Regions from separate parts of the Paenibacillus sp. plas6 genome, predicted to be linked through region 2. Evidence: predicted binding sites of a transcription regulator. Region 2 holds the regulator's gene; the other holds the start of a gene.
The links. The regulator Rex, encoded in region 2, represses fermentation and respiration genes when NADH is low (regulators of the CRP and FNR family bind a similar motif). The targets are predictions, from matches to a motif close to TTGTGAAATATTTCACAA.

Region 1: a site for Rex is predicted at 5,868-5,885, ahead of AC2TDL_RS02200 (cytochrome ubiquinol oxidase subunit I). Genes of this name have one in related genera too.

What each region holds. Positions count from the first base shown of each region.
Region 1 is NZ_CM170151.1:453,953-461,918, forward strand. Features, by position in the region: gene cydD (thiol reductant ABC exporter subunit CydD) at 1-3,385, opposite strand, end outside; gene cydB (cytochrome d ubiquinol oxidase subunit II) at 3,398-4,408, opposite strand; gene AC2TDL_RS02200 (cytochrome ubiquinol oxidase subunit I) at 4,422-5,816, opposite strand; gene AC2TDL_RS02205 (aldehyde dehydrogenase family protein) at 6,094-7,515, opposite strand; gene AC2TDL_RS02210 (hypothetical protein) at 7,517-7,966, opposite strand, start outside.
Region 2 is NZ_CM170151.1:60,194-68,159, forward strand. Features, by position in the region: gene AC2TDL_RS00220 (3-hydroxyacyl-CoA dehydrogenase family protein) at 1-91, opposite strand, end outside; gene AC2TDL_RS00225 (AAA family ATPase) at 202-1,689, opposite strand; gene AC2TDL_RS00230 (hypothetical protein) at 1,679-2,230, opposite strand; gene AC2TDL_RS00235 (hypothetical protein) at 2,549-3,097, opposite strand; gene AC2TDL_RS00240 (amidohydrolase) at 3,099-4,394, opposite strand; gene AC2TDL_RS00245 (redox-sensing transcriptional repressor Rex) at 4,387-5,031, opposite strand; gene dinG (ATP-dependent DNA helicase DinG) at 5,085-7,952, opposite strand.

The DNA of each region.
Region 1 (7,966 bases), 390 kb from region 2:
CCTCACGATTACCAAGTCGTAAATTGTCAGCTACAGTAGCATTAAATAATTGCACCTGCTGAGAAACAACTGCAAATTGGCTGCGCACTTGTTCCTCTGAAAGCTGCTCATAGCTTTGACCGTTAATTGTAATGTAACCTTGCTGGATTGGCGCAAGCTTCAAAATAGCTTGGATTAACGTGCTTTTACCAGCGCCGCTTTCCCCAACTATTGCAATCTGTTTGCCTGTTTGCAAGGTTAGACTAATATCTTGCAAAGCAAGCCTAGCTGCACCTTCATATTGAAAATCTATCCCGCTTAGCTCACAGTTCCAAGTCGACAGTGGCTTAGCTGCTTCGTTTAGTGGTTCAACTTTACTTTGCTGAGCGTTATTTATTGCAGCATTAACTTGTTCGTTAACTCCGTCATGCATTAAATTCTCAGATTCGTCTGCAAGCTGGAATAGTCGATTAGCTGATGCTGTAATTGCAGAGCTCATCGCAAAGGCTTGCGGCAATGGTGCGGCAGCTTCAAAGCTAGCTAATGTAATGAGCAAAATGGCAGGCAGCATGTATGGAGCAATATCTCCATTTACTACTAAAGGAATTGCTATTAATAACATTACCCACATGCCAAGCTGCGTCAGCATTGCCATTAATCCGTTACTAATCGCTTGCCGACGATGCTCCAACGTCTGAAGCTGGTTAAGATCCTGCTGCAAATCAGCAAGCTTCTCTCGCTCTTGAGCTAATTTACCGTATTGCTGTAATGTTGGCAAACCCCGCAATAAGTCTAGACTTTCTTCATAAAGTCTAGTTCTCGCCTGTACAAGTTTACTTCCACTTTGCTTACTAACATAATAGCTGCCATACGGTAATGCAATCCCTGCGATAAGCAGCATTATAAACAAGGCAATCCCTAATGAAAAATGCTGCCAGCTAACAATGCTTACCGCTAGCACAACAGTTAAGCAAAAGACAATAGGCGGAGAAAACAGTCGCAAATAAAAATTTTGTAACTGCTCAATATCACTAATAATCGTACCTAATAAATCTCCACTTCGTCTATTTTTTAATAACGAAGCAGCACGCGGCTCAATTTTTTCATATAGCCACACCCGTAAGCGATGAAGCACTCTGAAAGTCGCATTGTGGGCAGCAAGTCGCTCCAAGTAACGAAGTACAGCACGAGAAATTCCAAAAAATCTAACACCAACAATTGGAATATAAAGCATCAGCACATTTTCAGGTCTTAAGGCTGCCTTAGCTATTAAATAGCCCGACGTTCCCATTAAACCAATATTCGCCGCAATCGTTAAAAACGACATTAATATCGCAATAAATACGATGAGCTTATGCTGTTTAAAAAATTGCATTAGACGACGACTTGCCTTTAGCAGCATAAGGAAATTAAAGCTTGCTGTTTGCCGAACAGTATTCTCTCTTATGACAACCTGCTCCTGCTCAGCTTCGCCTCGAAAGCCGCTCTCCGCACTAGCCGTTTTACTCAAGCTGCTTGAAGCTGTTGAAGTAGCTTCTGTAGCAAACATAGAATGATAAGCTTCTTCATGCAAGGTTGCAGCTTCGTTACCTGACTGACGGAACGCAGCTCCGCTAGTCTGCTTAAAGCTCGCATCAAGTGAATTATTTGTATTCGCATGTTGAGTATTATCATTACTGCTGTTCATTGCCTCTAGCATCGAAGCAAATTTACCGCTGCTTGCGGCAAGCTCCTGTGGCGTTCCCGCTTCAACAATTTTTCCTTCATGCAGAACAATTATTTTATCTACTGCTGCTATTGTTTGCAAATGATGGGCAACAATAATTGCACTTTTCCCTTTTATCCATTTGGCAATATTACGAGTAACAATCGCTTCGTTGTAAACATCAAGTCCACTCGTCGCCTCATCAAGCATAACAACCGACGAGTTTGGTCGAAGCATTGCTCGTGCCAACACAAGTCGCTGCTTCTGTCCTCCTGATAACACAATATTTTCCGTTAATACCGTATCCAGTCCATGAGGAAGCTGTGCAACAAAGTTATGAGCCTCTGCATGACGCAAAGCATTCCATATCATTTCATCCGTTATATCTTCTAACCCTAATGTGATATTCTCTCTAACACTACCATGAAATAAATGAACAGACTGTGCTACTGTTGTAAGCTGCTGTCGCCACTCTTTTATAGACAGCTCTTGTAATGGAATACCGTTCACATAAATTGTGCCACTTGTTGGCTTAATAAAGCCCTGCAGGAGGTCAAGGATTGTGCTTTTCCCTGCACCGGTTGCTCCGACAATCGCTAGTGTTTCCCCTGCCTCCAGCTTAAATGAAATATTATCAAGTGCGGGCTTACTATATCCTTTATGCTGTAAAGTAACTCTGTCAAATTGAATAGTAAAGCCGACTTGCTTATTAGGTTGTACTTTAAGTGCATCAGCTCGCTCAACAAGTCCTTGCGGTTCAGCATCAAAGATTTGAAAAATACGTGTAGCTGCTGATGCACCGTTCATACCAGAGTGAAACTGCGTACCTAGCGCTCGAATTGGCGCATAAAACTCAGGTGTGAGCAATAAAATTAAAAACGCATGATAAAATTCTAGTTGTCCTTCAATTAAGCGTAAACCAAGAAAGACAGCAATAATTGCTGTGCTTATCGTGGCGAAAAGCTCCATAACAAAGGCTGATAAAAAGGCTAATCTCAGCGTTGCCATCGTCGAAATACGGTGCTGCTCGCTTATGCTGCCAATAATCTTAATTTGTTCCTTAGAACGATTGAACATTTTTAGTGTCTCGATTCCTCGTAATACCTCTTGAAAATGTCCTCCTAATCGACCTAGCAGCTTATACTGACGATCAGTGCGAGCCTTCGTAAACTTGCCGATTAATATCATAAATAAAATAAGAAGCGGCAAGGTGACAGCATAAATAAGTGCAGATAGCCCATCCTGTCCAAGCACAACAATAAATACAGCAAATGGCACAAACATCGACAACGCAATTTGCGGAACATATTTAGCCAAGTAATTTTCAAGCTGCTCGACACCTTCATATAACGTAGATACTAATTCACCGTTACGTTCGCCCTTGCTATATTGTGGACCGAGCTCAGCTAACTTGTCGATAAGACGCAGCCGCAAATCAGTTTTAATTCCTTGAGCCAGCTTTGCTGAAGTATAGTCACTCAGCATATGCAGCAATCCGCGCAGTACAATTATTCCAAGCAGAATTATTAATAGTACTTTAACTTTTGCCAAATTAGCTCCTTGCAAAAATACGCGATTAACTATATTTGCTACATAATAGGCCTCAGCAATTAGTACAAGACCGCCAATACAGCCGAATAAAATGCTAATGAGCAACAGTTTGCGACTGTTCTGCACCTGCTGAAATAGCCTTTTCATCATAAGCCATCATCCTTAATAATCTAAATGATCCTCCGCCGTAACACGTTTACGGAATACCCAATAGTTCCAAGCTTGATAAGCTAAAACGATCGGAACGAAGGTACATGCAACGATCGTCATGACTTTCAACGTATAAGGATTGGAAGCTGTATTATGAATGGTTAAGTTCCAATCAGGATTTAACGAAGAAATCATTACGTTCGGATACAAGCACATAAATACTGTAATTGTTGAAAGTACAATTGTAGCACCTGTCATAATAAATGCCCAACCTGATTTACCAGCTTTAATAAAGAAATGTACAGAAAGCAGAGCAAAGCCGGCTAAGATCGGAATTGAACCAGGGTTAACCCCTTTACCAGTAAACATATCAGTTTGGAAATAGCTTAGTACGACGAAAATTAATAACACCGCACTAGTCCATTTACCGATACGCAGAGCAAATGCATCTGCACGCTCTTTAATAACACCGCTAGTTTTCAGGCTAAGGAACAATGCTCCATGCAATAAGAACAATAGAACAATTGCTACACCTGCCAGCACAGAATAAACCGAAATTAAATCCCAGAACGAACCTACATAGTTTTGATTTGCATCAATAGGAACACCGCGCATTAGATTTGCCAGTGCCACACCCCAAAGTAGCGGCGGCAACAAGCTGCCAAAGAAAATAACCCAATCCCATGTATTTCTCCATTTTGGACTTTCAAGTTTACTGCGAAATTCAAATGCTACCCCACGACCGATTAATGCAAGCAGCATTAAAAACAATGCCATGTAAAATCCACTAAACAATGAGGCATACCAGTTAGGAAAGGCAGCAAACATTGCACCGCCCGCAGTAATCAGCCATACCTCATTACCATCCCAGAAAGGACCAATTGTGTTAATGATAACTCGACGTTCAGTGTCGGTTTTTCCAAGGAATCTAGCGAGCATGCCGACGCCAAAGTCAAAGCCCTCCAGGAAAAAGAAGCCGACAAATAGTACAGCAATTAAGCTAAACCATACCGATTCAAGCATTATTTTCCCTCCTCTAAATCGCTGGAATATGATCTACTTGATCTTGCGGTTTGCTGTGAATATCGTGGTCGTTTGTATCAATGCCTTTACGCACAAAATGAACAACCAAATAAACAAAGACCGCAGCCAGTATACCATAAACTAATGTAAATCCAATTAAGCTTGTTGCGACTGTTCCAGCACTTACATTCGGAGATACACCATCCGCAGTATGCTGTAAACCAAATACAATCCATGGCTGACGTCCAACCTCAGTCATAATCCATCCTGCAGTATTTGCGATATATGGCAAGGAAATAGCCGGAATAAGCAGTTTCAATAAGAATGAACGTTTATCCAGTTTGTTACGAATTACATATAACGTTCCTAGAGCGCCAAGCAAAATCATCAACATACCTGCAGCAACCATAATGCGGAAGCTCCAATAAGTTGTTTTTACTGGTGGAATATAGTCACCTTCACCATATTGCTGTTCATATTGCTCTTGCAGCTCTAACATACCAGGTACGCTACCGCTTAAGCTGTTGTAAGATAAAATACTTAGCAAGTATGGAATTTCAACGTTAAATGTATTTTTTTGATTTTTTGTATCAATAGCTGCGATAAGCGACCAAGGGGCATGTTCACCAGTTGATTCCCACAACGCTTCAGCAGCAGCCATTTTCATTGGCTGTGTTTTTACAAGATGTTGGGATTGAGTATGACCTGCTGTTGCAGTTAGAATACTCGAAATTAATGCAACAATAATTGAAATTTGGAACGACTTCTTAAACAGGTCAACTTGTTTTTTACGCAGCAATTTATATGCTGAGATACCTGCAATAAAGAACGAACCAGTAGCAAATGCCGCATAAATAACATGCGGAAACTCAACCCATAGCTGTGGGTTGCCAAGTAAAGCAAAGAAGTCTGTCATCTCAGCTCGGCCATTTTTAATTTCAAAGCCTACAGGCTCCTGCATAAAGGAGTTCGCGCTCAAAATCCATAGCGCAGATAATGTTGCAGCGATAGCTACTAACCAAATACTTAACAAATGAACTTTTTTCGGCAAACGATCCCAACCGAAAATCCAAATTCCTAAAAATGTTGATTCTAGGAAGAAAGACACTAAAGCTTCAACTGCCAGTGGTCCGCCAAACACTGCACCAACAAATCTTGAATAGTCGGCCCAGTTCATACCGAATTGAAACTCCTGCATAATTCCAGTTACGATTCCGACAGCAAAGTTGAGCAGGAACAACTTGCCCCAAAATTTCGCTAAATGTTTGTACGATTCATCATTTTTCATTACGTACATCGTCTGCATAAATGCTATTAAGTATGCAAGACCAACGGATAGTGGAACGAAAATAAAGTGATACACAGTTGTTATTCCAAACTGCCATCTTGATAAATCTAATGCATCCACATTTATCTCCCCTTTCATAGCTCATAGTATAGCTCTTTAAACAAAAGATAAATGTGATTTTTTTCACAGTATTCATTCTTATTCAAAACGAGATTGTGACAATTCAGCAAAAATAAATAAACCACTTTATACTGAACGTGTGAAAAATCTCTCATTCAGTATTCAAGTGGTTTATTGATCTCGTTAACACAGTGAGTCACTACTAAATCAATATTTAAAATACTTTTGATAAAAGTCCATATAGTTTAAGGTGCAAATTTGCAAACTGTGGTACATATTACGAACGATTAAAAATAATTAGCTTGGTTTCACACATTTCCTCTACTGCATATTTAATTCCTTCACGGCCAATACCGCTAGACTTCCAGCCGCCATATGGCATATGATCAAGTCTGAATGTTGGAATATCATTAATAAGGACACCGCCTACCTCCAACTTATCACTTGCATCTAGCGCTGTTTCCAGCTTATTGGTGTAAATTCCAGCCTGCAATCCGAACTCGGAATCGTTCACTAATTGGATTGCACGTTCAATGCTTGGAACAGCATTTATGCTTACGACTGGAGCAAAAACTTCTTGACGGATCACCTTTGCCGATTCGGGTACTTGCACAAGTACAGTTGGCAAAAGTATGCCCTGCTCAACATATCCACCTAACGCAAGCTTTGCTCCCTGTTCGATCGCTTCTTCAATCCACTGCACTGCTCTATCTCGGGCAGCCGGTTGAATCATAACCGAAACATCCGTTTCCGGATGCAGAGGATCGCCTGTCACAAGACGACTTGCTTGAGCAATAAATTGCTCAACAAAAGATTCAAAAATATCCTCCATCACATAGATGCGCTGCAAAGAAATGCACACTTGCCCTTGGTTCGTAAATGCGCCAGTTACACAGCGAGCAGCTACTTTTTCAATATTAACATCATTGTCGATAATAACTGCGGAGTTAGAGCCTAACTCTAATGTTACACGCTTTAAGCGAGCATTGCTTCTAACCTGCTCCCCTACATAAGGACTTCCTGTAAAAGTAACATAATTAACTCGATCGTCCTTTACAATATATTCGCCCAGCTCTTTACCTTTACCAGAGATTACATTTAATGCTCCATCTGGCAAACCCGCTTCTTTAAATAATGCGGCAATATAATACGCCGACAAAGGAGTTTGATCTGCAGGCTTCAACACAATACTATTACCTGCTGCAATTGCTGGACCTAATTTATGAGCAACTAGATTCATTGGGAAATTAAACGGTGTAATCGCAGCAACAACTCCTACAGGCTCTTTACGAGTATACGCGATTCGTCCTTCGCCACCAGGTACACTATCTAATGGTAAAGTTTCTCCATATATTCGCTTTGCTTCTTCGGCCGCTAATTTAAATGTTGTAACCGTTCGATCAATCTCAGCGTAAGCTGCCTTTATTGGCTTAGCTGCTTCTTGGGCGATTAATTGTGCTGCTTCATCTTTACGCTCAGCAAGCAAGCTGCTTACGTTTTCTAAAATGCTGCTGCGACGATAAGCAGATAACTTACGCATAACAGCTTTTGCTTTCACAGCAGCCGCAATCGCTTGATCAGCTTGTGTTAGGGATGCGCCTGCTACATCCGCAAGCTTCTTTCCAGAGTATGGAGCGTACAACTCTGTTTCATAATGACCTTCAACCCATTGCCCATTAATAAATAGTAGCTGTCTCATCTTATTCTCCTCTAGCTTCACTCACAAATGATCTTAATAACATATTGTAATCATCATCCCGCATATAATTCGTAATTCCACTTAATGCAGCTGCTAAATTATCAGAAACCATGCGAATCGCACGAAAATGACCATTTATCTCTTGCTTAGATAAAAACTCAACAACAAGCGTCCTAGGAGAGTTACCAGCTTCATGCCGAAAAAGTTCAATTTCTCTAACTCCCATTACTTCAAGCTTGCTAATGCTAAATTTACTCAAATGCCAAGGTGCTATATCAATAAATTTACGATTAGCGGAATCGTAAAAACGTACTCCTTTTAGTTCTCCTTTATACTTCAATAACCCAACAACTAACGTATTGTTATGCAACTTTTGCAGCAAAGATATTTCCATTAGTTTATCTTGTTTTGAAGCATCAGCGAATCCAAACGGATCATTTTTAGGCTTTAT
Region 2 (7,966 bases):
TAATGTAGACATCAAGACTATTTTTTGCAAGCATTTCTGCTATGCCTTGACCCATTGTGCCTACTCCAACAACTCCAACTTTCTTTATCATAGGTATTAGTTTCTCCTTAGTGTTTTGTCAATATTATTATACCTGTTTTAAAGATATTTTGTAGTGAAAGTAAGCGCTATTCTGCAAATTGTTACAAAAATATCTTATTTTCAAACGTTTTCTTGCATAAGATTTCGAAATTTGTCACCATTTATGAATTCTTCTTCTAACAATATTGGTAACGTTTGTTCAAAAACATTCGCATGCTTGATAAGGTATTGTTTTGTTTTTTCTAAGCATTCATTTAGTACTTTGTTACTAATAGCACTCCAGCGATCAGCGGTCATCATTTCCGCATTAATGATCCCTTCATCTGTTAATCCGCATTCAACCATCGTTTTCACAATGTTTAACGCTTGATCAAAATCTCCCTTTGATCCAGTGCTGCGTTCACCGTAATAAATTTCCTCTGCAACCGCTCCACCAAGTGTGACCATTATTTTATGCTCAAGCTCTGTCTTTGTATACAGATATTTATCCGCAAGCGGCGTATGCCTAACAAAGCCTAGTGCTCCTCCACGTGGAGAAAGTACGACTTGTGCTACCGATCCGGGAGTCGTTACTTCTGCCATAATCGCATGACCAAGTTCATGACGAGCAACTCGAATTTTATCTTCAGTTGTTGCTTCACGATTATTTTTCTCACCTAACAGCACTTTATCAATTGCATTTTGAATATGCTCCTGCAAGATGGCTTCATCGCCCGCTCGCATCGCATATATTGCCGCTTCATTCATTACTGCTTCTAATTGTGCTCCAGAGAATTGGTACGTATCTTTTGCTAATTCATCAAAATCGATGTTATCAGCTAGTGTTTTGTTGGCAGCATGAAGTTGTAAAATATGCTTTCTTGACCGCTTATCAGGCAATGCTACTTCAATATGGCGATCGAATCGCCCTGGACGAAGTAAAGCATCATCAAGCATATCTTTACGGTTTGTCGCTGCGATTAATAAAATATGAACTTCAGCGTCATGATAAATCCCATCTAACTCCGTTAATAGCTGATTGAGCGTCTGATCGTACTCACGCAGCTGTCCACCGTCACGTTTACCGCCAATCACATCGATTTCATCAATAAAGATAATTGCACTTTTTTTCCCCATTGCTCTAGCCTGCTTGCGTGCCTTCGTAAATAATTCACGTACGCGATTGGCGCCTGTACCTACGTACTTTTCGACAAATTCACTGCCTGATGCTGCGACAAACGCACTGTCTGTATAATTTGCTGCTGCCTTCGCTAACAATGTCTTACCTGTTCCAGGAGGACCCGTTAAAAGTATCCCTTTTAAAATTCGTATGCCTCGTTTAGCAATTTGCTCACGATTAACAAGAAAATCAAGCGCTTCTTGAAGCTCATGCTTTACATGCTCTTGCCCGCCAACATGATCAAATGTAATAGGCGGAATAACTTGCTCCTTTTTATTTTTTAAGCTCGCTAAACCTAGAGAGCCTTTACTATTAAATTGCATGACATATAAGAAAGCAATAAGCAGCAATATTAATACCGCTGCACCAAAATGTACGAAATAACCTATCGCAAACACGAGCAGAGCTAGTGCAGTTCCGATCAAGATTTCTAATATATTATTTCGCATTATTCCATACCTCCATTTTACCGCCATCAAGTGGAAGCAATTGATCTAAACGCAGTCCATCCTTAAGCAATGTAATGTAAACATATTGCTCGTCCATATCGGCTATTGCCTCTACACCTTCATTTTGCTGTTCAATCAATTGCATAAGCTCAGGTAATTTTGAATATTGCCCGTTAGCCATTATCTCTGCTATTGCAAACAACTGCTTCTGCCAAATGGCTTTTAGCTCTGCACTTTCAGTATCATTGTGAACTAATGAAAGGGTGTAGTCAGTTTCATTTAACTTTTGCTTAGCCATCACTTCTTTAAGCTCATCGAATGCTTGCTGAAGCTTGTAGTTCTCTTCTACTTGCATGGAGATATTATATTTCCCATCTTGCTTTTTAAGCGGTAATGTAATCTGTGAATATTGCATGCTTGCAAGCTGTTCTTGCAACGGTTTTTCCTGTGCAATATAACGATATCCAAGACTTCCTGCTGCTAATAGCAGAACAACAACTAGGAATGAAACAATAACTGGTTTAAACTTCAAATCTTTCATAGCAGCATCTCCTCTATCTAATAAAATTTTATATAATAAAACATAATAATTAGTATATATAAATGTATATAACTAGAGTATATCAATAAGTATATCACTTATTTACACTTGATGTATTATATAAATAAAGGAAGCTTTTTTTAATGAGGAGATTATGCATGAAATTGATTAAAAAGTTGAAATATACAAATCGATAGCAAAAAAACCTTTAAGGAAAATTAACAGCAATAAAATTAGTTATTCTAATCTTGCAGTTATAATCCTTAAAGGTTTTAATTGATTTATACAATTATTTAATTTTCATGTTGCCTTATTCAGTTACGAATCGCTAATCGGCATACTGCCCTTAGGAATCGTATATTCATCAATTAAGGCTCCAGTGGTCATATTATAGAAAGCAATTTTCATATGCGAAGTATCGCGATCACGATATTTAACTTCCCATACAAATTGATTAAATGCATAACCCGCTTGCAAGCTGATGTTCGTCGCATTACTTTTGCTTTTTGTAACGATATTCTGCATATCCTCTTTCGTTATTGCCACGTTATAATTAAGCTCAGCAATGAAATTTGTATTATCCCACACTGAATATGTTAATGCACCGTTCTCAACCTTGTTAGCCAGCAATATCCAATAAGCAGATTCCCATACATATTTTTCTAAGCTCTCGATGCTTTCTAAATCATAGGCTGCTCTCTGCTCGATTATTTTTTTAATATCGCTTTCTTGCTGCCAAACCTCGCTCTGAATGGAACGGTAAAAAAGTGCAATCAATGTAATGATTGCGACAAGCAACAACAAGATTAAAATAGTCCAGCGTCGTTTGGTCATTAACGGCGGTCGTTTTTTTTCAATTGCTCTCATTTTATTTCAATAGGCGCTGATAAGCTGCCTCTGCCTCATAACGAATTTTTTCCTCATCAAGTGTAAGCAGCTGTCTGTTTTTCACAAGTTGTTTACCAGCTACCCAAACATGCTGAACATCTCGTCCATTTGCAGCATATACAAGATGCGAAACAAGATCGGTACGCGGGAAGAAATGAGGCTGATCAATATTAATCGCAATAAAGTCAGCAGCTTTTCCAGCCTCTAAAATACCGATATGATTATGCCATATCGCTTGCGCACCAAGCGATGTGCCAAGTTGCAATGCTGTGTATGCAGGCACCGCAGTTGGATCACCATATACTCCTTTATGCAATAATGCAACTGCACGAATTTCCTGGAACAAATCTAAATTGTTATTACTTGCCACGCTATCTGTACCTAAAGACAGCTTTACCCCTTTTGCTAATAAGTCAGGCACACGAGCAACACCGCTGGCTAGCTTAAGATTGCTAATCGGATTATGAGATATGGAAGCGCCGCGAGTTGCTAATAAATCAATTTCTTCATCAGTCAAATGCACAGCATGAGCCAGCAATGCAGGACGACTAAAAAAGCCAAGCGCATCTAAGTGTGCTACAGGACGTTTTCCGTACTGATCAACATTTTGCTGAACTTCTGCTTTTGTTTCTGACATATGCGTATGTAGCGGCAAATCAAGCTCATGTGCAGCGGCAATAATACGCTCAATATAGTCAGGCGGGCAAGTATATGGGCTATGCGGAGATAGCATTGTTCGAATTCGTCCATCCCCCGCTCCGTTCCATTGCTTTGCAAAGCTAATCGCATCTTCAAGCTTAGCTGTTTGCTCCTCAGGAGAACATAAACCGATAACACCGCGAGTTAAAAACGCACGAATACCAGCTTCCACTGCGGCTCCTGCTACTTGATCCATACGATCATACATATCAACAAACGTTGTTGTTCCGCTTAATAGCATTTCCGCAATCGCCAAGTTGCTGCCGGCTCTTGTGTCCGCATCAACATATTTAGCCTCCATTGGCCACATTTTTTCTTGAAGCCATACTTGCAGTTGCTGATCATCTGAATAACCGCGCAGCAACGACATCGCAGCATGTCCATGCGTATTTACAAGTCCAGGCATAAACAATAAGCCTTTGCCATCAACTACTTCTGCCCCTTCGCAAGCAGCAGGCTCTTGTTCACCAACATATGAAATAACTCCGTTTTCTACTAACATATGTCCATGAAACACCTGCGGCTTGTCAGTTGCCATTGTAATGAAGGCACCATTTTTTACCCATATTTTACTCATTATTTTCCTCCTCTTTATGATTTAAGTAGTAGGCAAGACTTAATAATTCCTTTGTAAAATCAGCGTGTTGTACCCGTACCTCCTCAGGAGCACGTAAAATAGTTGGAGCGAAATTAAGAATCCCTTCAATTCCCCCTTCAATTAACTGATTGGCAACTGTTTGTGCTTCCTGAGCAGGAACGGTAATAATTCCGATGCGGATATTCATTTTCTTAATCGTTTCTGAAAGCTCTGACATCGGTTGAACAATTAAATTATTTATTTTTGTCCCGATTTTACCTTCGTATGAGTCAAATACCGCAACGATTTGCATATTATCCTTGCTATACTTATTATAGTTGCATAAAGCATGCCCCAAATTTCCTGCACCGATAAGTGCTACATTAATCGTTTGATTAATCTTTAGAATTTGCCGAATTTTATCAATTAAATAATCAACTTCATAGCCAATGCCCTTGCGACCAAAATCACCAAAGTATGCTAAATCCTTGCGTATTTGCGCAGGATTAAAATCTAATAAATGTCCAAGCTCTTGTGAAGATACTGTCTTAACCTCACGAACCTTTAACTCATTTAATACTTGCAAATACAAGGGTAATCGCTTGACGACAGCATCAGATATTTTTTCTTGTTTCAATTGATGCCCCTCCCTTTCTTTTACAACCAATCTTTCCTAGTACTATGAAGGATCTATGAAGGATTAAGCCATTGATCCATTCGTTGTACCATCTGGTCTGCAAACATTGTCTCAATTTTCGGACCTGGCAATGAATATAGAAAATGTTTGCCATAATAAGCTTCGATTACGCGTGTATCATAAATGATAACAATTCCTTTATCGGTTGCTGTGCGTACTAAACGCCCAAAACCTTGCTTAAAGCGAATAACCGCCTGCGGAATAGAAAGCTTCATAAACGGATTTTTCTTTTCGCGTAAAAGTAACTCTGACTTCGCTTCAACTAGCGGATGATTAGGCGGCTGGAATGGTAAGCGAACGATCGCTAAGCATTGCAATGCTTCTCCTGGGATGTCAACACCTTCCCAAAAACTGCTTGTACCTAGCAAAACAGATTGCTGTTGCTGTAAAAATCTTCTCGTCAGCTTCGTCCGGTTATTACTATCAATTCCTTGACCTAAAACGGTAATATTTTGAGGTTCAAGCAATTCCTTTAACGGATCATACACCTGCTTAAGCATTCTATAGGAAGTGAACAAAATAAGCATTTTGCCACCAAGCCCAACAGCGCAATCAAATAATGAGCTTACTAATTTATCTAAATACGACTGAGGTACGTTAGAACCCTTCAATACTGGAAAATCTCTTGGAATAATAACTAACGCCTGCTCACGATAACGAAACGGGGAATCAAGAATTACTTCATTGACTCGGTCCTCTAGCTCAAAATTGAGACCTAGCTGTTCTTTCACATAAGTGAAATTTTTTTGGATAGATAACGTCGCAGAGGTCATAATAACGCTATCTTTAACATTAAACAGATATTTTTTTAGCAATGGCGATACGTCTATTGGCGATGCTAATAATTGAACAGAACGAAACTTATAGTTCTGAGTTCCTTCCACCCAGTATACATAATCGTCCATTTTAAACCCAATAAATTGACGCAACTCATCCTTAATACGATTTAGCTCACGCACAACCCCATTTAAATCCGTTAATAATCCAGACAGTACAAGATCTTCATCTAATCGCTCTTTAATATCTGCAGCTAGCTTTTCTAATGACTTCGTAAAGCGATTGAGTCCAACATATACTTCATTTTCAGTTTCGACGATATTGCTCCAACGGCTCGGCAGATTGTTTTGATCTAGGCGCAGCACAAAACCTCCAGCCTGCTCTGTAGCATCATTGCCAGAAGTTTCTGCTTCAGCTGTTAAAATTTCATATAAATATTCAAACAGCTTGTCCCAATGCTCTTTAATATCTTGTAGCGTAGGGAAGGAAGTGTCGATTGCTTCTTGCCATGCTGCCAGATGATCATCTCCCTCCTGAGCAATTTTAACTCGCAGAGAAGGAAGTAAGCCGCTTCTACTGTCTTTAAACAAAGTGGTCATTGCATGAATATACGAAAAATAATTAATTTGGTTACCAAGATGTTTGCTTGCAACTTCTTCTAAATGATGCGCCTCGTCTAAAATTAAATTGTTATAGCTAGGCAACAGCCTATGATCGGCTTGAATATCAGTAAATACCATCGAATGATTCGTAATGCATACATCAGCGATATTCGCTTCATGCTTCGCACGATGATAGTAGCAACGTTTAAACCAAGGACAAGCTCGATTCAAACATGAGTCTGCATCACTAGCTACGGTATCCCAAAAGTCTTGACCACGTAAACCTAAATTTAGCTCTTCTTGATCGCCTGTTTCCGTTTCAGTTAACCAAATTACCATCTGTGATGCTGTAATTGGATCATCTACAGGTGTTGCAAAATCAAGTAAATTGAGCTTATGTTCAAATTTGCGCATACATAAATAATTGCTTCTCCCTTTTAACAAAGAAGCACGAAAAGGAAATGGCAAAACCTCATTCAAGAGAGGAATATCTCGATGACGCAGCTGTTCCTGCAAATTAATGGTATGGGTACTAACAACGATCTTTTGCTCCGCTTGGATGCCATAATATAAGGAAGGTATAAGGTAACCTAATGATTTTCCTGTTCCTGTCCCAGCCTCAATTAACAAATGCTTTTGTTTGCTAAGTGCATCAAAAACTTCGGAAAACATTTGCATTTGCGGCTCACGCCGTTCGTAGTTTTCATATAATGACTGAAAACGCTGTTGAACATCATCAATATATTGCTCGAAGCTGACATTGCCCTCGAAGTAACTGTTGGCATCCTCCATTTCACGTACAGAAGTTTCCTCTTGCCAAGGCTTCGCCTTCAAGGCAAATTGTCTGTAGTAATCATAATCCGCTGAGTCAAAAACTGCTCCTTGCTCAACAAGCTGCTCATTGTATTTAATAAACCAGCCCAAATCACGACTCTCATCAAAAAATGAAGATAGCCGCTGCAACGTAAGCAGCGGCAGGGAACGAAGCTTTTGAACACATTGAATGAATATTTGCGCTGTCGCCATAGCATCAGCATCGGCTTGGTGATGATGATTATGAACTATTCCAAGCTGTTCAGCTGCCGTTCCTAACTGATAAGACGTAATCGACGGAAATAAAATTCGCAATAAGTCCATTGTGTCTAATCTTCTTCCAACAAAAGGAAGGTACCCGCTATTTTCAAGTGCGTGATTTAAGAAATTAGCATCAAATCCAACATTATGCGCAACAAGAACAGCATCATCAATGTATGGGATAAGTTGTAACAATGCTTCGCTAATATCAGGAGCATCTTGAACATCAGTAATGCTGATTCCAGTTAAATTCGTAATAAAGGGAGGAATTTCAACTGTCGGTTTTACAAATGTGCTGAATGTATCAACTATTTCTAATTCATCAGATACAACGACAAGCCCAATTTGTATAATTTGGTCCAACACACTATGTCCTGTTGTCTCCAAATCCAAAATGGCGTATTTCATTTTTTAACCGTTCC